3 regions of the Kribbella sp. NPDC050459 genome follow, and region 1 is predicted to be linked to each of the others. Evidence: riboswitches for the same ligand, from Rfam matches in the RefSeq annotation. Region 1 holds a riboswitch; each other region holds the start of a gene.
What was found. A riboswitch is a leader RNA that binds a small molecule or an ion and turns the genes downstream of it on or off. The one in region 1 is predicted to bind ZMP and ZTP.
Positions count from the first base shown of each region.

Region 2: another riboswitch for ZMP and ZTP. It lies ahead of AB0I12_RS17815 (5-aminoimidazole-4-carboxamide ribonucleotide transformylase); the one in region 1 lies ahead of AB0I12_RS14320 (glycine hydroxymethyltransferase).
Region 3: another riboswitch for ZMP and ZTP. It lies ahead of AB0I12_RS05650 (bifunctional 5,10-methylenetetrahydrofolate dehydrogenase/5,10-methenyltetrahydrofolate cyclohydrolase); the one in region 1 lies ahead of AB0I12_RS14320 (glycine hydroxymethyltransferase).

Region 1 covers NZ_JBFAJQ010000003.1:652,143-657,121, reverse strand. The annotation lists gene AB0I12_RS14325 (DHA2 family efflux MFS transporter permease subunit) at 1-1,534, shown strand, start outside; gene AB0I12_RS14320 (glycine hydroxymethyltransferase) at 1,586-3,034, opposite strand; ZMP/ZTP riboswitch at 3,063-3,143, opposite strand; gene AB0I12_RS14315 (acyl-CoA dehydrogenase family protein) at 3,140-4,771, opposite strand; gene AB0I12_RS14310 (YhjD/YihY/BrkB family envelope integrity protein) at 4,835-4,979, shown strand, end outside.
Region 2 covers NZ_JBFAJQ010000004.1:380,816-385,794, reverse strand. The annotation lists gene AB0I12_RS17830 (acetolactate synthase large subunit) at 1-1,263, opposite strand, end outside; gene AB0I12_RS17825 (CHAP domain-containing protein) at 1,679-2,203, shown strand; gene AB0I12_RS17820 (class I SAM-dependent methyltransferase) at 2,287-3,015, shown strand; ZMP/ZTP riboswitch at 3,018-3,094, shown strand; gene AB0I12_RS17815 (5-aminoimidazole-4-carboxamide ribonucleotide transformylase) at 3,113-3,991, shown strand; gene AB0I12_RS17810 (MMPL family transporter) at 3,992-4,979, opposite strand, start outside.
Region 3 covers NZ_JBFAJQ010000001.1:1,232,259-1,237,237, forward strand. The annotation lists gene AB0I12_RS05625 (ubiquitin-like protein Pup) at 1-5, shown strand, start outside; gene prcB (proteasome subunit beta) at 14-856, shown strand; gene prcA (proteasome subunit alpha) at 894-1,736, shown strand; gene AB0I12_RS05640 (NUDIX hydrolase) at 1,733-2,368, shown strand; gene AB0I12_RS05645 (nitroreductase family deazaflavin-dependent oxidoreductase) at 2,388-2,807, shown strand; ZMP/ZTP riboswitch at 2,823-2,907, shown strand; gene AB0I12_RS05650 (bifunctional 5,10-methylenetetrahydrofolate dehydrogenase/5,10-methenyltetrahydrofolate cyclohydrolase) at 2,928-3,779, shown strand; gene AB0I12_RS05655 (phytanoyl-CoA dioxygenase family protein) at 3,788-4,642, opposite strand; gene AB0I12_RS05660 (helix-turn-helix domain-containing protein) at 4,708-4,979, shown strand, end outside.

The sequences.
Region 1 (4,979 bases):
CACTTCCTCGCCGGCGCTCACCGGTGCGCGGCGCTTCGGAGTCCTCATCGCCCTGTGTCTCGCCGTCCTCGTCCTCGGCCTGGACACCACCGTGCTCAACGTCGCCCTCCCGACGCTCTCCCAGGACCTGGACGCGTCCACGAGCCAGCTGCAATGGATGGCGAACAGCTACAACCTGGTGCTCGCCGCGCTGCTGCTGCCGGCCGGGCTGCTCGGCGACCGGTACGGCCGGCGCAGGATCATCGCGATCGCGCTGTCCCTGTTCGGGCTGGCGTCCGTCGCCTGCGCGCTGTCGGACTCGGCCGGTCAGCTGATCGCCGCCCGGGCGTTCCTCGGGATCGGCGCGGCGATGATCGTCCCGGTCGCGCTGTCGCTGATCACCGTGCTGTTCCGCACCGCGGAGGAGCGGAAGAAGGCGATCGGGTTCTTCGTCGTTGCCAACAGCATCGGTATGCCGCTGGGCCCGATCGTCGGCGGCCTGCTGCTCGACCACGCCGGCTGGCAGTGGATCTTCGTGATCAACGTGCCGATCGCGTTCCTCGCCGCATTCGCCGTCACGCTGCTCGTCCCGGAGAGCCGCAGCTCGAACCGCCCGGCCATCGACTGGCCCGGCATCGTCTTGTCCAGCGCGGGTCTGGCCGCTCTGGTGTACGGCGTGACGAAGGCCGGCGAGACGTCCTGGGGTGACGGCGTCACGATCGTGTACCTCGCGCTGGCCGTCGTCCTGATCGGCGCGTTCCTGCTCTGGCAGCGGCGGGCCGCCGGTCCGCTGATCGAGCTGCGATTGTTCAGCGAGAAGGTGTTCACCGGCGGCGCCGTACTGCTGACGGTCTCGGTGTTCGCGATCTTCGGGCTGCTGTTCACGATGCCGCAGTACTTCCAGGGCATCAACGGGTCCGACGCGCTGCACACCGGGCTGAAGCTGCTGCCGTTCATCGGCGGCATGACGGTCGGCGCGAAGCTGGCCGAACCGGTCGAGGCCCGCGTCGGCACCCGGCTGGTCGTGATGACCGGTTTCGCGGTGATGGCGGCCGGGTTCGTGCTCGGCGCCTTCACCGACCTCGGCACCGGGTACGGCTACACCGCGACCTGGTTCGCCGTGGTCGGCTTCGGCCTCGGGTGCTCGATGCCGCAGGCAATGAACGCGGCGCTCGGCGTCCTCGACCCGGAGCGGGCCGGCACCGGATCGGGCCTGCTGCAGGCGTTCCGCCAGGTCGGCGGCACGGTGGGAGTCGCCGTCCTCGGCACCGTCCTGAACTCGGTCTATCGCCACGACGTCGACACCGCAGGTCTGCCGGCGCAGGCAGCGGACGCGGTCGAGAAGAGCCTCGGCGGCGGACTCGCGGTGGCCGCGAAGACGGGGTCGGCCGACCTCGCGAACAGCGTGCGCGACGCCTTCCTCACCAGCCTGAACACCACGATGTGGGTGTCCGCCGGCATCGCTGTCACCGGCGCGGTCCTCGCGGCCGTACTGATGCCGAAGCGTGCCGCGAAACCGTCGCCGGACGTCCTGATGGGTGTGCAGGACTCCTGATCACACGACACAGCGCCCGCTCCACGGGGGGAGCGGGCGCTGGTTTGCGTGTCAGTTGAGCACGAGGCCCGGGTACAGCGGGAACTTCTCGAGCATCTCGGCCGAGGCGGCCTTGGTCTTGTCGGCGACGCCGTCGGCCAGCACGTACTTCGCCTTGGACGGTGCGCCCGCAGAGGTGGTCGTCGGCGTGGTCGCGGAGAGCACGTCGACGATCAGCTCGGCGACCCGGTCGAACTCGTCGGCGCCGAAGCCGCGCGTGGTGAGCGCCGGCGTACCGATCCGGACGCCCGACGTGTACCAGGCGCCGTTCGGGTCGCGCGGGACGGCGTTGCGGTTGGTGACGATGCCCGCGTCGAGCAGCGCGGACTCGGCCTGCCGGCCGGTGACGCCGTACGACGAGACGTCGAGCAGGACCAGGTGGTTCTCGGTGCCGTCCGTCACCAGCTTGACGCCGCGCTTCATCAGACCCTCGGCAAGCGTGACCGCGTTGTCGGCGACCGCCTGCGCGTACTGCTGGAACGAGGGCTGCCGCGCCTCGGCCAGCGCGACGGCCTTCGCGGCCATCGTCTGGCTGAGCGGGCCGCCCAGGACCATCGGGCAGCCGCGGTCGACGGACTCGGCGTACTCCGGCTGGCACAGGACCATGCCGCCGCGCGGGCCGCGCAGCGACTTGTGCGTCGTGGTCGTCGTGACGTGCGCGTGCGGGACCGGGTCGAAGTCGCCGGTGAAGACCTTGCCCGCGACCAGGCCGGCGAAGTGCGCCATGTCGACCATCAGGGTCGCGCCGACCTCGTCGGCGATCTCGCGCATTGTCGCGAAGTTCACCTTGCGCGGGTACGCCGAGTAGCCGGCGATCAGGATCAGCGGCTTGAACTCGCGGGCCTTGCGGGCGACGTCGTCGTAGTCGAGCAGGCCGGTCGCCGGGTCGGTGCCGTAGGAGTGCTGGTTGAACATCTTGCCGGAGATGTTCGGCCGGAAACCGTGCGTCAGGTGACCGCCGGCGTCCAGCGACATACCGAGCATCTTCTGGTCGCCGAGCGCCTTGCGGAGCTTGGTCCAGTCCTCCTCGCTCAGGTCGTTGACGTGCTTCGCGCCCGCCTCGGCCAGCGCCGGGGACTCGATCCGCTGGGCCAGGATCGCCCAGAACGCGACCAGGTTCGCGTCGATGCCGGAGTGCGGCTGGACGTAGGCGTGCGGCGCGTCGAACAGGGCCCGCGCGTGGTCGGCCGCGGTCTGCTCGACGGTGTCGACGTTCTGGCAGCCGGCGTAGAAGCGGTGCCCGATGGTGCCCTCGGCGTACTTGTCCGACAGCCAGTTGCCCATCGTGAGCAAGGTGGCGGGGGAGGCGTAGTTCTCGCTCGCGATCAGCTTCAGCGAGGACCGCTGGTCGGCCAGCTCGGCCTTGATCGCGCCGGCGATGGTGGGCTCCACCGCGGCGATCACCTGCAGCGCGTTGTTGTACGCGGCCGACGCGGCGGCGGCGTCGAAGGGTTGAGTCATCGTTGTCTCTCCTGCGGTTGCAGTGGGTCGCCGGCACCCAGGCGCACGGTGCCCGCGTTCTTCGCTCCCCGGTGGTTCTCCACCTAGCGCGCCAGTCGCGACGCCTCACCCTATCGCGCGCTCGAGGATCCGATCGAACGGCGTCGTGCGCGGCAGCGTCCCGAACACTCCGCCCCAGTCACCCGCCAGCCGCGACGCGACGAATGCGTCCGCGACCTCGGGCGCGGAATGCCGGATCAGCAACGATGCCTGGAGGCAAAGAGCCATCTGTCCGGCCAGCCTGCGCGCGCCCGCTTCGGCATTCTCGGTGTCAGCAAGCGCTTGCAGTACGTCGTTCACCGCCGCGTCCAGCCGCTGATCGGCACCCTGAACGGCAGCCATCTCCGTCAGCCACGCGTCGAGCGACTCCGGGCGGCGCAGCGCCCGCAGGACGTCGAGCGCGTTGACGTTGCCTGATCCTTCCCAGATCGAGTTCAGCGGCGACTCCCGGTAGAGCAGCGGCAGCCCGGACTCCTCGACGTACCCGTTCCCGCCGAGGCATTCCAGCGCCTCGGCCACCATGAACGGCGTCCGCTTGCACACCCAGAACTTCGCGAGCGGCAGCGCGATCCGCCGGAACGCCGCCTGCTGCGGGTCGCCCGCGGTCGCGGCGTCCACCGCGGCGGCCAGGCGCATCCCCAGGGCCGTCGCCGCCTCGGACTCGATCGCGAGATCCGCCAACACGTTCTGCATGGCCGGCTTGTCCGCCAGCAACCCACCGAACGCGCTCCGGTGCCGCGTATGCCAAGCAGCCTCGACCAGCGCCCGCCGCTGCAGGGCCGCGGAGCCGAGCACACAGTCCAGACGGGTCGCCGCGACCATCTCGATGATCGTCCGCACCCCGGCGCCCTCGTCTCCCAGCCGGTACCCGATGGTGCCGTGGAACTCGACCTCCGACGACGCGTTCGACCGGTTCCCGAGCTTGTCCTTGAGCCGCTGCAGCGCGAACGGGTTCCGGTTGCCGTCGGCAAGAACCCGCGGTACGACGAAGCAGCTCAGTCCGTCCGGCGCCTGCGCCAGGACCAGGAAGAGGTCCACCTGCGGCGCGGAGCAGAACCACTTGTGCCCGTTCAGCTGGTACACGTCCCCGGCCGGGGTCGCGGTCGTGAGGTTCGCCCGGACGTCGGAGCCGCCCTGCTTCTCGGTCATCCCCATCCCCGCGAGTACGCCGTGCTTCGCCGCGACCGGCAACCGCCGTACGTCGTACCGGGTCGACGCCAGTTGCGGGACCCATTCCTTGGCGAGCTGCTCGTCCGCCCTGAGCGCCGGCACCGCGGCGTACGTCATCGAGATCGGGCAGCCGTGCCCGGGCTCGACCTGCGACCACAGGTAGAACCCCGCGGCGCGGGTCAGGTGTGGCGCCGGGTGGTCGCTCGGCTGTGTCGTCCAGGGCGCGGCCTGGAGCCCGAACCCGACGGCCTGCTCCATCAGCCAGTGCCACGACGGGTGGAACTCGACCTCGTCGATCCGGTTCCCGTAGCGGTCGTGGGTGCGCAGGACCGGCGGGTTCTGGTTCGCGGGGAGGGCGTGCGCACGGGCCTCCTCGGAGCCCGCGAGCTCGCCGATCCGGCCGAGTCCGGGATCCGCCGTCAGGTCGGCGTACGGACGCAGAGCGTCACCGAGGGGCCGGTCCTGGGTGAAGAAGTTCACGCCCCGCAGTGGGGGAGCCTGATTCGTTACCGCGAATGGGTCCGCCATGTCAGTACGGTAAGCGGTATGGCACGTTCTGGGGCAGGACCCACTGGTGGGAGCTCCCTCTCATTGGCATGGGTTCGCAAGGTCCCCGCGACGACCTGGAAGCTGCTCACCCAGACGGTCGGCGTCTGTCTGCGCTACCGGGTCACCGGACTCGCGGCCGAGGGGGCGTTCTTCGCGATCCTCTCGCTGCCGCCGCTGATCTTCGGGC
Region 2 (4,979 bases), on a different contig from region 1:
ACCGCCGGAGTTCAGCCAGTGGCCGGGCTTCTCGAAGGGCAGGAAGTGCGCGGACCACATCTGGTGCTGGCCGACGCCCGCGGTGTAGACGGCGTCCGGTCCGGCGATCTCGCCGATCCGCTTGATCACGTGCTGCGGCGACAGCGTGCCGTCCTCGGGCTCGTCGTACCCGAGCGGGTAGCGCGCGCGGACCGCGTCGAGCTGCTTGCGCCACGCGTCGTACGACGGGGTGCGGCCGGTGTTCGCGATCTCGGTGCGCAGCGCCGCGATCAGGTCGGTGATGACCTCCTTGCAGTCGCCGACGATCGGCACGTCGGCGGCGCGGTTCTTGCCGATCTCGGCCGGGTCGATGTCGGCGTGGATGACCTTCGCCTCCGGTGCGAACGAGTCGAGCCGGCCGGTCACGCGGTCGTCGAAGCGGGCCCCGAGGCAGACCAGCAGGTCGGACCGCTGCAGCGCGCCGACGGCGGACACCGAGCCGTGCATGCCGGGCATCCCGAAGTGCAGCTCGTGGGTGTCCGGCAGGGCGCCGCGGGCCATCAGCGTGGTGACGACGGGGATGCCGAGCAGCTCGGCGAGCTCCTTGAGCTCGGCGCTGGCCTGCGCACGGATCACGCCGCCGCCGACGTACAGCACCGGCTTCTCGGCCGCGGCGATCAGGCGGGCCGCCTCACGCACCTGCTTGGGGTGCGGGCGGGTCACCGGCCGGTAGCCGGGCAGCGAGAGCTCGGTCGGCCACTGGAAGTCGACGCCCTTGGTCTGCATCGCGTCCTTGGTCACGTCGACCAGCACCGGGCCGGGCCGGCCGGTGGAGGCGATGTGGAAGGCCTCGGCGATCGTGGTGGCGATCTCGTCCGGGTTGTTGACCAGGAAGTTGTGCTTGGTGATCGGCATCGTGATGCCGCGGATGTCGGCCTCCTGGAAGGCGTCGGTGCCGATCGCGGCGCTCGCGACCTGCCCGGTGATCGCCACCAGCGGCACCGAGTCCATGTACGCGTCGGCGATCGGGGTGACGAGGTTCGTCGCGCCCGGTCCCGAGGTGGCCATACAGACGCCGACCTTGCCGGACGCCGCGGCGTACCCCTGGGCGGCGTGGCCGGCGCCCTGCTCGTGACGTACCAGGATGTGGCGGATCTGGGTCGAGTCGAGCATCGGGTCGTACGCCGGGAGGATCGCGCCGCCCGGGATGCCGAAGACGGTGTCGACCCCGGCATGTTCCAGTGCGCGGATCAGAGCCTGTGCCCCGGTCAGCTGCTCACTCATGAGTGCCTTCCCTCAGTCAGTCACGCTGTTGTGCCGAAAAAGCTGCGCTTTTCGCGACCGATCCATCCTCGCTCGTGGTCGTTCCCGCCGCGCTACTGGGTCGCAGATAGTCGCATTGGCAACAAAAAACCCCTTCCGCCGGGTTGGCTGAAGGGGCGCGCTCGACTCTGTGGTCGCGTCAGTCGGCGCGCCGCACAAGTACGAGGAGAATCGATCGCATGTAGGCATTATTCGCCGACAACCGGCGACCGGGTCAAGTTGGGCTCGCCTGTGTCTCAATATCTGGGACAGCCGTCTTACGATCAGCGTGTCGGTAACTTGATGCCGCCGCAATGGCTCTGTGAGGTTAATCAGTCACATACTGGGGTCGCGCGCTCGAAGGTTTCCACCGCCCCCTCTCCCGATCGGAGTGACCATGCGCCTCTCGGTACGAATGCTCGTGGCGGCCGTTGCCGTCGCCCTCTGCGGATCGCTGTCGCTGACCGCCGCCGCGGCCGACACCCGGACAACCATCGTGAACGCGGCCAACGGCGAGGTGGGCCAGCAGGAGACACCGCCCGGCAGCAACTGCAACCCGTACGGACCGTGCGAGGCGTGGTGCGCGCACTTCGCCACCTGGACCTGGCGGCAGGCCGGCATCCAGATCCCCAACTACGGCTTCACCGGCGACATCTACACCTGGGGCCAGGGAAAGGGCCGCACGCACGACGGCGACACCGGCATGCAGCCCGGTGACATCGTGCTCTACGGCACCGGCCCGGATGACACCGACACCAGCGTGCACACCGGCGTGGTCGTTGCCGTCGGCACCGACGGCAGGATCAGCACGGTCGAGGGCAACTCGGGCAACGAGGTGCGCAAGCACGGGCCGTTCGACCCGCAGCACGCCGGGAACGCCGGCCGTCCCGCCGACATCTACGCCTGGGTCTCCGCGGTCTGATCCCCTGATCGAGCCGGTGCGGAACTCGTCCCCCGCACCGGCTCCCCTCTTTTCCTGGTCCGCGGCCGACGCGGCTGCCTAGCATGCGATACGTGACTGACGATCCGTACGGCGACGAGCAGCTGGTGCATCTGTACGACCTGGACAACCCGCCGGGCGACGACCACGCCTACTACCGGTCACTGGCCGAGGGCACGACGAAGGTCATCGACTTCGGCTGCGGCACCGGTCTCCTCACCCGGTCCCTCGTCGCGCCGGGCCGGGCGGTGATCGGCATCGACCCGAGCCCGACGATGCTCGGCTACGCACGCCGCCAGCCGGGCGCCGAGGCGGTCACCTGGATCGACGGCGACCATCACGTGGTCGAGCCGAGCGGCGATGCGGATCTCGTGGTCAGCAGCGGCAACACGATGATGCACGTCGCGGAACACCAGGCGTCGGTGACAGCGCTCGCCGCCGCGCTGCGTCCCGGTGGGATGTTCGCGTTCGAGTCGCGCAACCCGGCGGCCCGCGCGTGGGAGCAGTGGACGAGCGACGCGACGTACGGCGAGCGCGACACCGCGGCCGGACATCTGAAGGAGTGGCTCGAGCTGATCGAGATCGCCGGCGGGCGCGTGGTGTTCGATGCCCACAACGTCTTCCCGGACGGCCACGACGCGGTCTACCGCAACGTCTTGTACTTCCGGACGGCCGAGGAGATCACCGCCGATCTGCGGCAGGCCGGGTTCACCGGCGTGACGATCGAGAGCGGGTGGCACGGGGAGCCGCCGACCGCGGACGCGCCGATGCTCGTCGTCCGCGCCACGAAGTAGTCTGGCCGCACCGCGACTGGCGAGGGTGGATCACCACCAGGGAGCGAACTACAGGGCGTCGTCCGCCTGGGCGCCTCCGATCGACTCGGAGGTCGCGATGCGCCTGCGGTACGGAACGAATCCTCATCAAACGGCCGCTGTCGAGCACCCGCCGTTCACGGTGGTCGCGGGCGAACCGTCGTACATCAACATCCTCGACGCCTTGACCGGATGGCAGTTGGTGCGCGACGCCGCGCAGGCGCTCGGAAGGCCGGCGGCGGCGTCGTACAAGCACGTCTCCCCCGCCGGCGCGGCGCTCGGCGAGACCGTGGCGGCGGCGTACACCCGGGCCCGGGACGCCGATCCGAAGTCGTCGTACGGCGACTTCGTGGCGGTCTCGCATCCGGTCGACCTGGAGCTGGCCGGCGTGCTGAAGCGGGTCGTCTCGGACGGGATCATCGCGCCCGGGTACGACGAGGGCGTCGTCGAGATCCTGGCCGCGAAGAAGCGCGGAACCTACCTGGTGCTCGAGGTCGACCCGGAGTTCGAGCCGCCGGCCGAGGAGGTACGGGAGATCTTCGGCGCGCGGCTTACGCAGGAGCGCGACGCGCTGCCGGTGCCGCGCGACCTCCCCGACGATGCCGTGCTCGGCCTGATCGTCGCCCGCTACACCCAGTCGAACACCGTGGTGATGGTGAAGGACACGGTGGCGATCGGCATCGGCGCGGGCCAGCAGTCCCGCGTCGACTGCACCCGCCTGGCCGGTGAGAAGGCCGCGCTGTGGTGGTCCCGCCGCTCGGACGAGCCGCTCACCGGCGTCACGATGGTGTCCGACGGCGTACTCCCCTTCAGCGACAACGTCGACGAGGCGCAGCGGTACGGCGTCACGCACATCGTGGAGCCCGGCGGGTCGATCCGGTCCGGCGAGGTCGCCGCGGCGTGCGCCGAGCGAGGCATCCGCCGGACCGTGACCGGTGTCCGGTTGTTCCGGCACTGATCAGGGAGCCGAGCCCACCTTCTCCCGTGGCGCCGGGGGCGCCGACGGCGCTCCGCCCTCGAGCTGGATGTCGGGCACGATCCGGTCCAGCCAGCGCGGCAGCCACCAGGCGCGCGGGCCGAGCAGCGTCATCACGGACGGGACCAGGATCATCCTGACGATGCTGGCGTCGATCAGCACGGCCACGGCCATGCCGACCGCCAGCATCTTCACCGTCGGGTCGTCGTCCTGGACGAAGCTCAGGAAGACCACGATCATGATCGCGGCCGCCGTGGTGATCACCCGCGCGGTCGCGCCGATCCCGATCGCGACCGCGCGGTGGCTGTCCCCGGTCGCGATCCAGGCCTCGTGCACCCGGGACAGCAGGAACACCTCGTAGTCCATCGAGAGCCCGAACACGATCGCGAACATCAGCATCGGCACGAACGACGGGATCGGCACCTTCTCGTCGATCCCGACCAGCGACGATCCCCAGCCCCACTGGAAGACCGCGACGATCACGCCGTACGCGGCCCCGACCGACAACAGGTTGAGAACCGCGGCCTTCACGCCGATCAGCAGCGAGCGGAACGCCACCGTCAGCAGCACGAACGCGAGCAGCACCACGGCCCCGATCAGCCACGGCATCCGGCTGCCCACCTTCTCGGTGAAGTCGACGTACCCGGCGGTGGTGCCGACGACGTACGTCGGTTCCTTCTGGCCGGGCAGCACGTCGTCACGGATCCGGTTGACCAGGTCCTCGGTGTCGGCCGACGACGGCGACGTGGTCGGGACGACGTTGATGATCGCGGTCGTCCCGGCGCTGTTCGTGCTCGGCTGCTGGACGGCGGCCACGCCCGGGGTCTTCTGCAGCGTCGAAGCCAGGCCGCTGAGCACCGACTGCTTGTCGGCCGCACTCACCGACTCCAGCTGGACGACGACCGTCAGCGGACCGTTGGCTCCCGGGCCGAACCCCTGCGCAATCAGGTCGTACGCCTTCCGGCTGGAG
Region 3 (4,979 bases), on a different contig from region 1:
AGTGAACCGCTCGATGACATCTGATGCCTCCGGCCGGCTGCCGGAAGCCTTCCTGACCCCAGGCGGCTCGTCGTTCATGGACTTCCTGGCCGGGCACGCGCCCGACCTGTTGCCCGGACGACGGTCCCTGGGCCAGGGTGACCTGTCCAGCGAAGTCCCGCACGGCACGACGATCGTGGCGGCCACCTTTCCCGGTGGCGTGATCATGGCCGGCGACCGGCGGGCCACGATGGGCAACATCATCGCCCAGCGTGACATCGAGAAGGTCTTCCCCGCCGACGAGTACTCGGCGGTCGCGTTCGCCGGCTCGGCCGGCTTCGGGATCGAGATGGTCCGGTTGTTCCAGGTCGAGCTGGAGCACTACGAGAAGCTCGAGGGCGCCACGCTCAGCCTCGACGGCAAGGCCAACCGGCTGAGCGCGCTGATCCGCGGCAATCTGCCGATGGCCATGCAGGGCCTCACCGTGGTGCCGCTGTTCGCGGGCTACGACGAGGACATCAAGGGCGGCCGGATCTTCTCCTACGACCCGACCGGCGGTCGGTACGAGGAGACCCACTTCTACAGCGTCGGCTCGGGCTCGCTGTTCGCCCGCGGCGCGCTGAAGAAGCTGTACCGCGAGGACCTGTCCGAGACCGACTGCGCGACGGTGGCGATCCAGTCGCTGATCGACGCGGCCGACGACGACTCTGCGACCGGCGGCCCGGACATGCTCCGGCGGATCTTCCCGGTGGTCGGCGTGGTCACCGCGGACGGGTACCGGCGGCTGCCGGAGGACGAGGTCGCGACGCTCGTCGACGCGGCCTGGAGCCAGCGGCACCAGCGTCCCGACGGCCCGGCCTCGGCGTCCCTGACCTGACCAAGATCTCGATCGACTGACGAGGACGACACCTTCGATGAGCGTTCCCTTCTACGTCTCGCCCGAGCAGCTGATGCGGGACCGGGCGGACTTCGCCCGCAAAGGCATCGCCAAGGGCCGCAGCGCGATCGCGCTGCAATATGCCGACGGCATCCTGTTCGTCGCGGAGAACCGCTCGCCTGCACTGCACAAGGTCGCGGAGATCTACGACCGGATGGCGTTCGCCGCTGTCGGGCGGTACAACGAGTTCGAGAACCTGCGGATCGCCGGCGTCCGGCTCGCCGACATGCGCGGGTACTCCTACGACCGCCGCGACGTCACCGGCCGGGCGCTGGCCAACGCCTACGCGCAGACCCTCGGCGCGATCTTCTCCTCCGGCGGTGAGAAGCCGCTCGAGGTCGAGATCCTGGTCGCCGAGATCGGCGCGAGCCCGGCCGAGGACCAGATCTACCGGCTGACGTACGACGGCTCGATCGCCGACGTCCGGGGGTACGCCGTGATGGGCGGCCCGGCCGAGCAGGTCGCGGACTACGTCGGCGAGCACTACAGCGAGGGCATCTCGCTGGCCGGCGCGCTCCGGCTCGCCGTGGACGCGCTCGGCCACGACGGCACCGAGGTCCGGGAGCTGACGCCGGACCAGCTCGAGGTCGCGGTTCTGGACCGGACCCGGTCGCAGGTGCGCAAGTTCAAGCGGATGTCCGAGGAGACGCTCGCCGGCATCCTGAGCGAGTCCCGCCCGGCCGAGGCTCCCACGGAGCCGGCCGAGGAGGAGTCTGAGGCATCGGGCGAGTCGCCGGCCGACGAGGCTCCGGTGGCCCCGGCGGAGGACGACGCGCCGGTCGCGCCGCCGGAGGATCCCGACACCGACCGTCCGCTGTGACGGACCGGAACGAGAGCTCAGCCGCTACCGACGAGGTGGCGGCTGAGCAGTTCTCGGGCCAGTTGACTGTCGCCCGGGTCGGGGATCCGGAGCCGTGGGAGCTGCTGGGGGAGGAGCCCGGCTTCCACCGGTTCCTGACGGTGAACCTGCGCCGCTACCGGATGCCGGACGGTCGCGAGGTCGACTGGGACGTATTCGGCCCGAGGTCCGCGGCCGGGATCACGTCCGGTGTGACGGTGCTGCCGTTGACCCCCGAAGGCCGGATCGTGACGGTGCGGATGTTCCGGGCCGGTCCGGACCGGGTCGTCACCAACCTGCCGGGCGGCTACGTCGAGCCGGGCGAAGACCCCGCGCTCGCCGGCGCCCGGGAGCTCGAGGAGGAGACCGGCTACCTCTGTGAGTCGCTCGACATCGTCGGCTGGCAGTGGTCGTCGGCGTCCTCGACGTACCGCAAGTACGTCGGGATCGCGCGCGGCTGCCGCCCGGACGGGAAGCAGCAGCTGGACGAGACCGAGGACTGTGTCCCGGTCGAGCTGACCGTGGACGCGTTCCGCGCCGAGCTGCGCACTCCCGGTGCGATGACCGGAATCGACGCGGCCTATCTGGCGTTGGACCACGCAGGATTGCTTTGACACACTGCGGAGGATCGATATGAGCGACTGGAACGCGAACGTCATCGAGGAGTTCCGGGCCAACGAAGGCAAGGTCGGAGGCCAGTTCGAGGGTGCACCGATGGTGTTGCTGCACCACTACGGCCGCAAGAGCGGGCAGGAGTACGTCGCTCCGACGATGTATCTCGCCGACGAGACCGACCCGGACGTGATCTACGTCTTCGCCAGCAAGGGCGGCGCGCCCACCGACCCGGAGTGGTACCGCAACCTCGTCGCCGCCGGTAAGGGCACCGTCGAGATCGGCACCGAGAAGCACGACGTCACGGTCACCGACGTGACCGGCGGCGAGCGCGACCGCATCTACGCCGAGCAGGCGCGCCGCTACCCGGGCTTCGCCGACTACGAACGCCGGACCGCCGGTGTCCGGACCATCCCCGTCCTCGCGCTGAAGCGCGCGTAAGGGGCCGGTATCCTGGCGGCGGACCGCGACTGGCGCTGAGGTGGACGACCACCGGGGAACGGTCTGCCATCCGGCTTCGCCGCGCGCCTGGGCACCTTCTGCGACACAGGAGTGCTCCAGATGACCGCTGATCTCATGATCGGGACCGATCTCGCGGCCGAGATGGTCGCCAAGACTGCAGAGCGCGCCCGCGCCCTGCAGGAGCAGTACGGCGTCCAGCCGTGCCTGGCGACCGTTCTGGTGGGTGACGACCCGGCGTCGGCGACGTACGTGCGGATGAAGCAGAACCGGTCGAAGAAGGCCGGGATCGCGTCGCGCAGCGTCGTACTGCCGGCCACGACGACCACCGCCGAACTCGTCGCGGAGATCACCAAGCTGTCCGGCGACCCGGCGGTGCACGGGATCCTGCTGCAGCACCCGGTGCCGGCGCAGATCGACGAGCGGGCCGCGTTCGAGGCGATCGACCCGGCGAAGGACGTCGACGGCGTGACCATGCGCTCGTTCGCGGCGATGGCGTTCAACGACACCAAGGACCCGGGGTTCCGGTCCGCGACGCCCGGCGGGATCATGCGACTGCTCGCGGCGTACGACGTCCCGCTCGAAGGGGCGCACGCGGTGGTGATCGGCCGCAGCCCGATCCTCGGCAAGCCGGCCGGCATGTTGCTGCTGGCATCGAATGCGACCGTCACGTACGCGCACTCCCGGACGCGCGACCTGCCGGAACTGGTCCGGACCGCGGACGTCGTGATCGCCGCCGTCGGCAAGGCGAACTTCGTCCGCGGTGACTGGCTGAAGCCCGGCGCCGTGGTGGTCGACGCCGGCTACAACGAGGGCAACGTCGGTGACGTGCACTTCGCGGAGGCGGCCGAGGTCGCCCGGCTGATCACGCCGGTCCCGGGCGGCGTCGGGCCGATGACGATCGCCCTCCTCCTGGAGCAAACCGCCGACGCCGCCGAGGCCCAGCTGCGGTAGGGCGTGTCCTAGCGGTCGCAGCCGCCGTCCTTGTCCGGGCGGGAGTGCGGCCGGGCGATGTCGTCGAGGCCTTTGTAGGCGTACGGGTCGGTGCCGGCGACCATGACGATGTCGCGGTAGTCGTGCTTGGCGACGTGAACGCCGTCCGGCACGGAGTGCCAGGGGAGCAGCGACTCGGCGCTCATGTAGTGGTTGGCGAGCGCGCGGCGGAGACCGCGGCGGCCGGTGTTCGGCAGTGATCGGTGCAGGAGGTAGCCGTTGAAGATCACCGCCGAGCCGGCCGGCACCTCGACCGGTACGGCGTCGTCGTCGGAGTACGGGAAGTCGAATGCCTCCACCGTGCAGTCGAAGCGGAGATCGTCCTGCTCCCGATCGGGATAGATGACCCCACGCCGGTGCGAGCCCGGCAAGACCCACAGGCAGCCGTTCTCCACGGTGGCGTCGTCGAGTGCGATCCAGGCCGCGGTCAGCGAGCGGTCCCTGGTCGGGATGAAGAACTCGTCCTGATGCCACGCCTGGCCCGGCCTGCCCTCGGCCTTGATGAACAGCATGGACTGCATCGCCTTGACGTTCGGCCCGATGACCGCGGTCAACGTCTCGACCACGCGCGGCGCGTGCAGGGCGGCGAGCGCGACGTCGGACGCCTTGTGCGGGTGGTGGATGCAGAGGAACTGCCGCAGGACGTCGTCGGTGGACTCCGTGTCCGGAGCGCCCTCGACGGTGCCGAGGTCGCCGCGGCAGAGCTGCTCGGCGGCAGTGTGGAGCGCGGTGACCTCTTCGGGTGGGAGGGCCTGATCGAGGACGACGAAGCCGTCCCGCCGGTAGGACTCGACCAGCTCGTCGGTGATCTCGGTGAAGTGCATTCAGCCACTGTCGCGGAGCACGCGGAGCCGGCCAATGTCGCAGACGAGCGCTCTACTATCTGTTCATGATCTTGCGATCGCCGGTGATCAGCGTGAACTCGCCGATCCAGATCGCGGACTACGCTCCCGGAGCGACCTACGGGCCGCGCCGCCTGCCGAACTTCGAACTGCTCTGGATCCTCCACGGTTCCGCGCTCTGGCGAACCGAGGTGTACGACGACGCGGGTGTCCGGCAGGCGACGGTCGAGCGCGAGCTCCGGCCCGGCTCGCTCGCACTCGCCAAGCGCGGGAATCGGGACGCCTATAGCTGGGACTGTGATCGCGGATCGCGGCATGC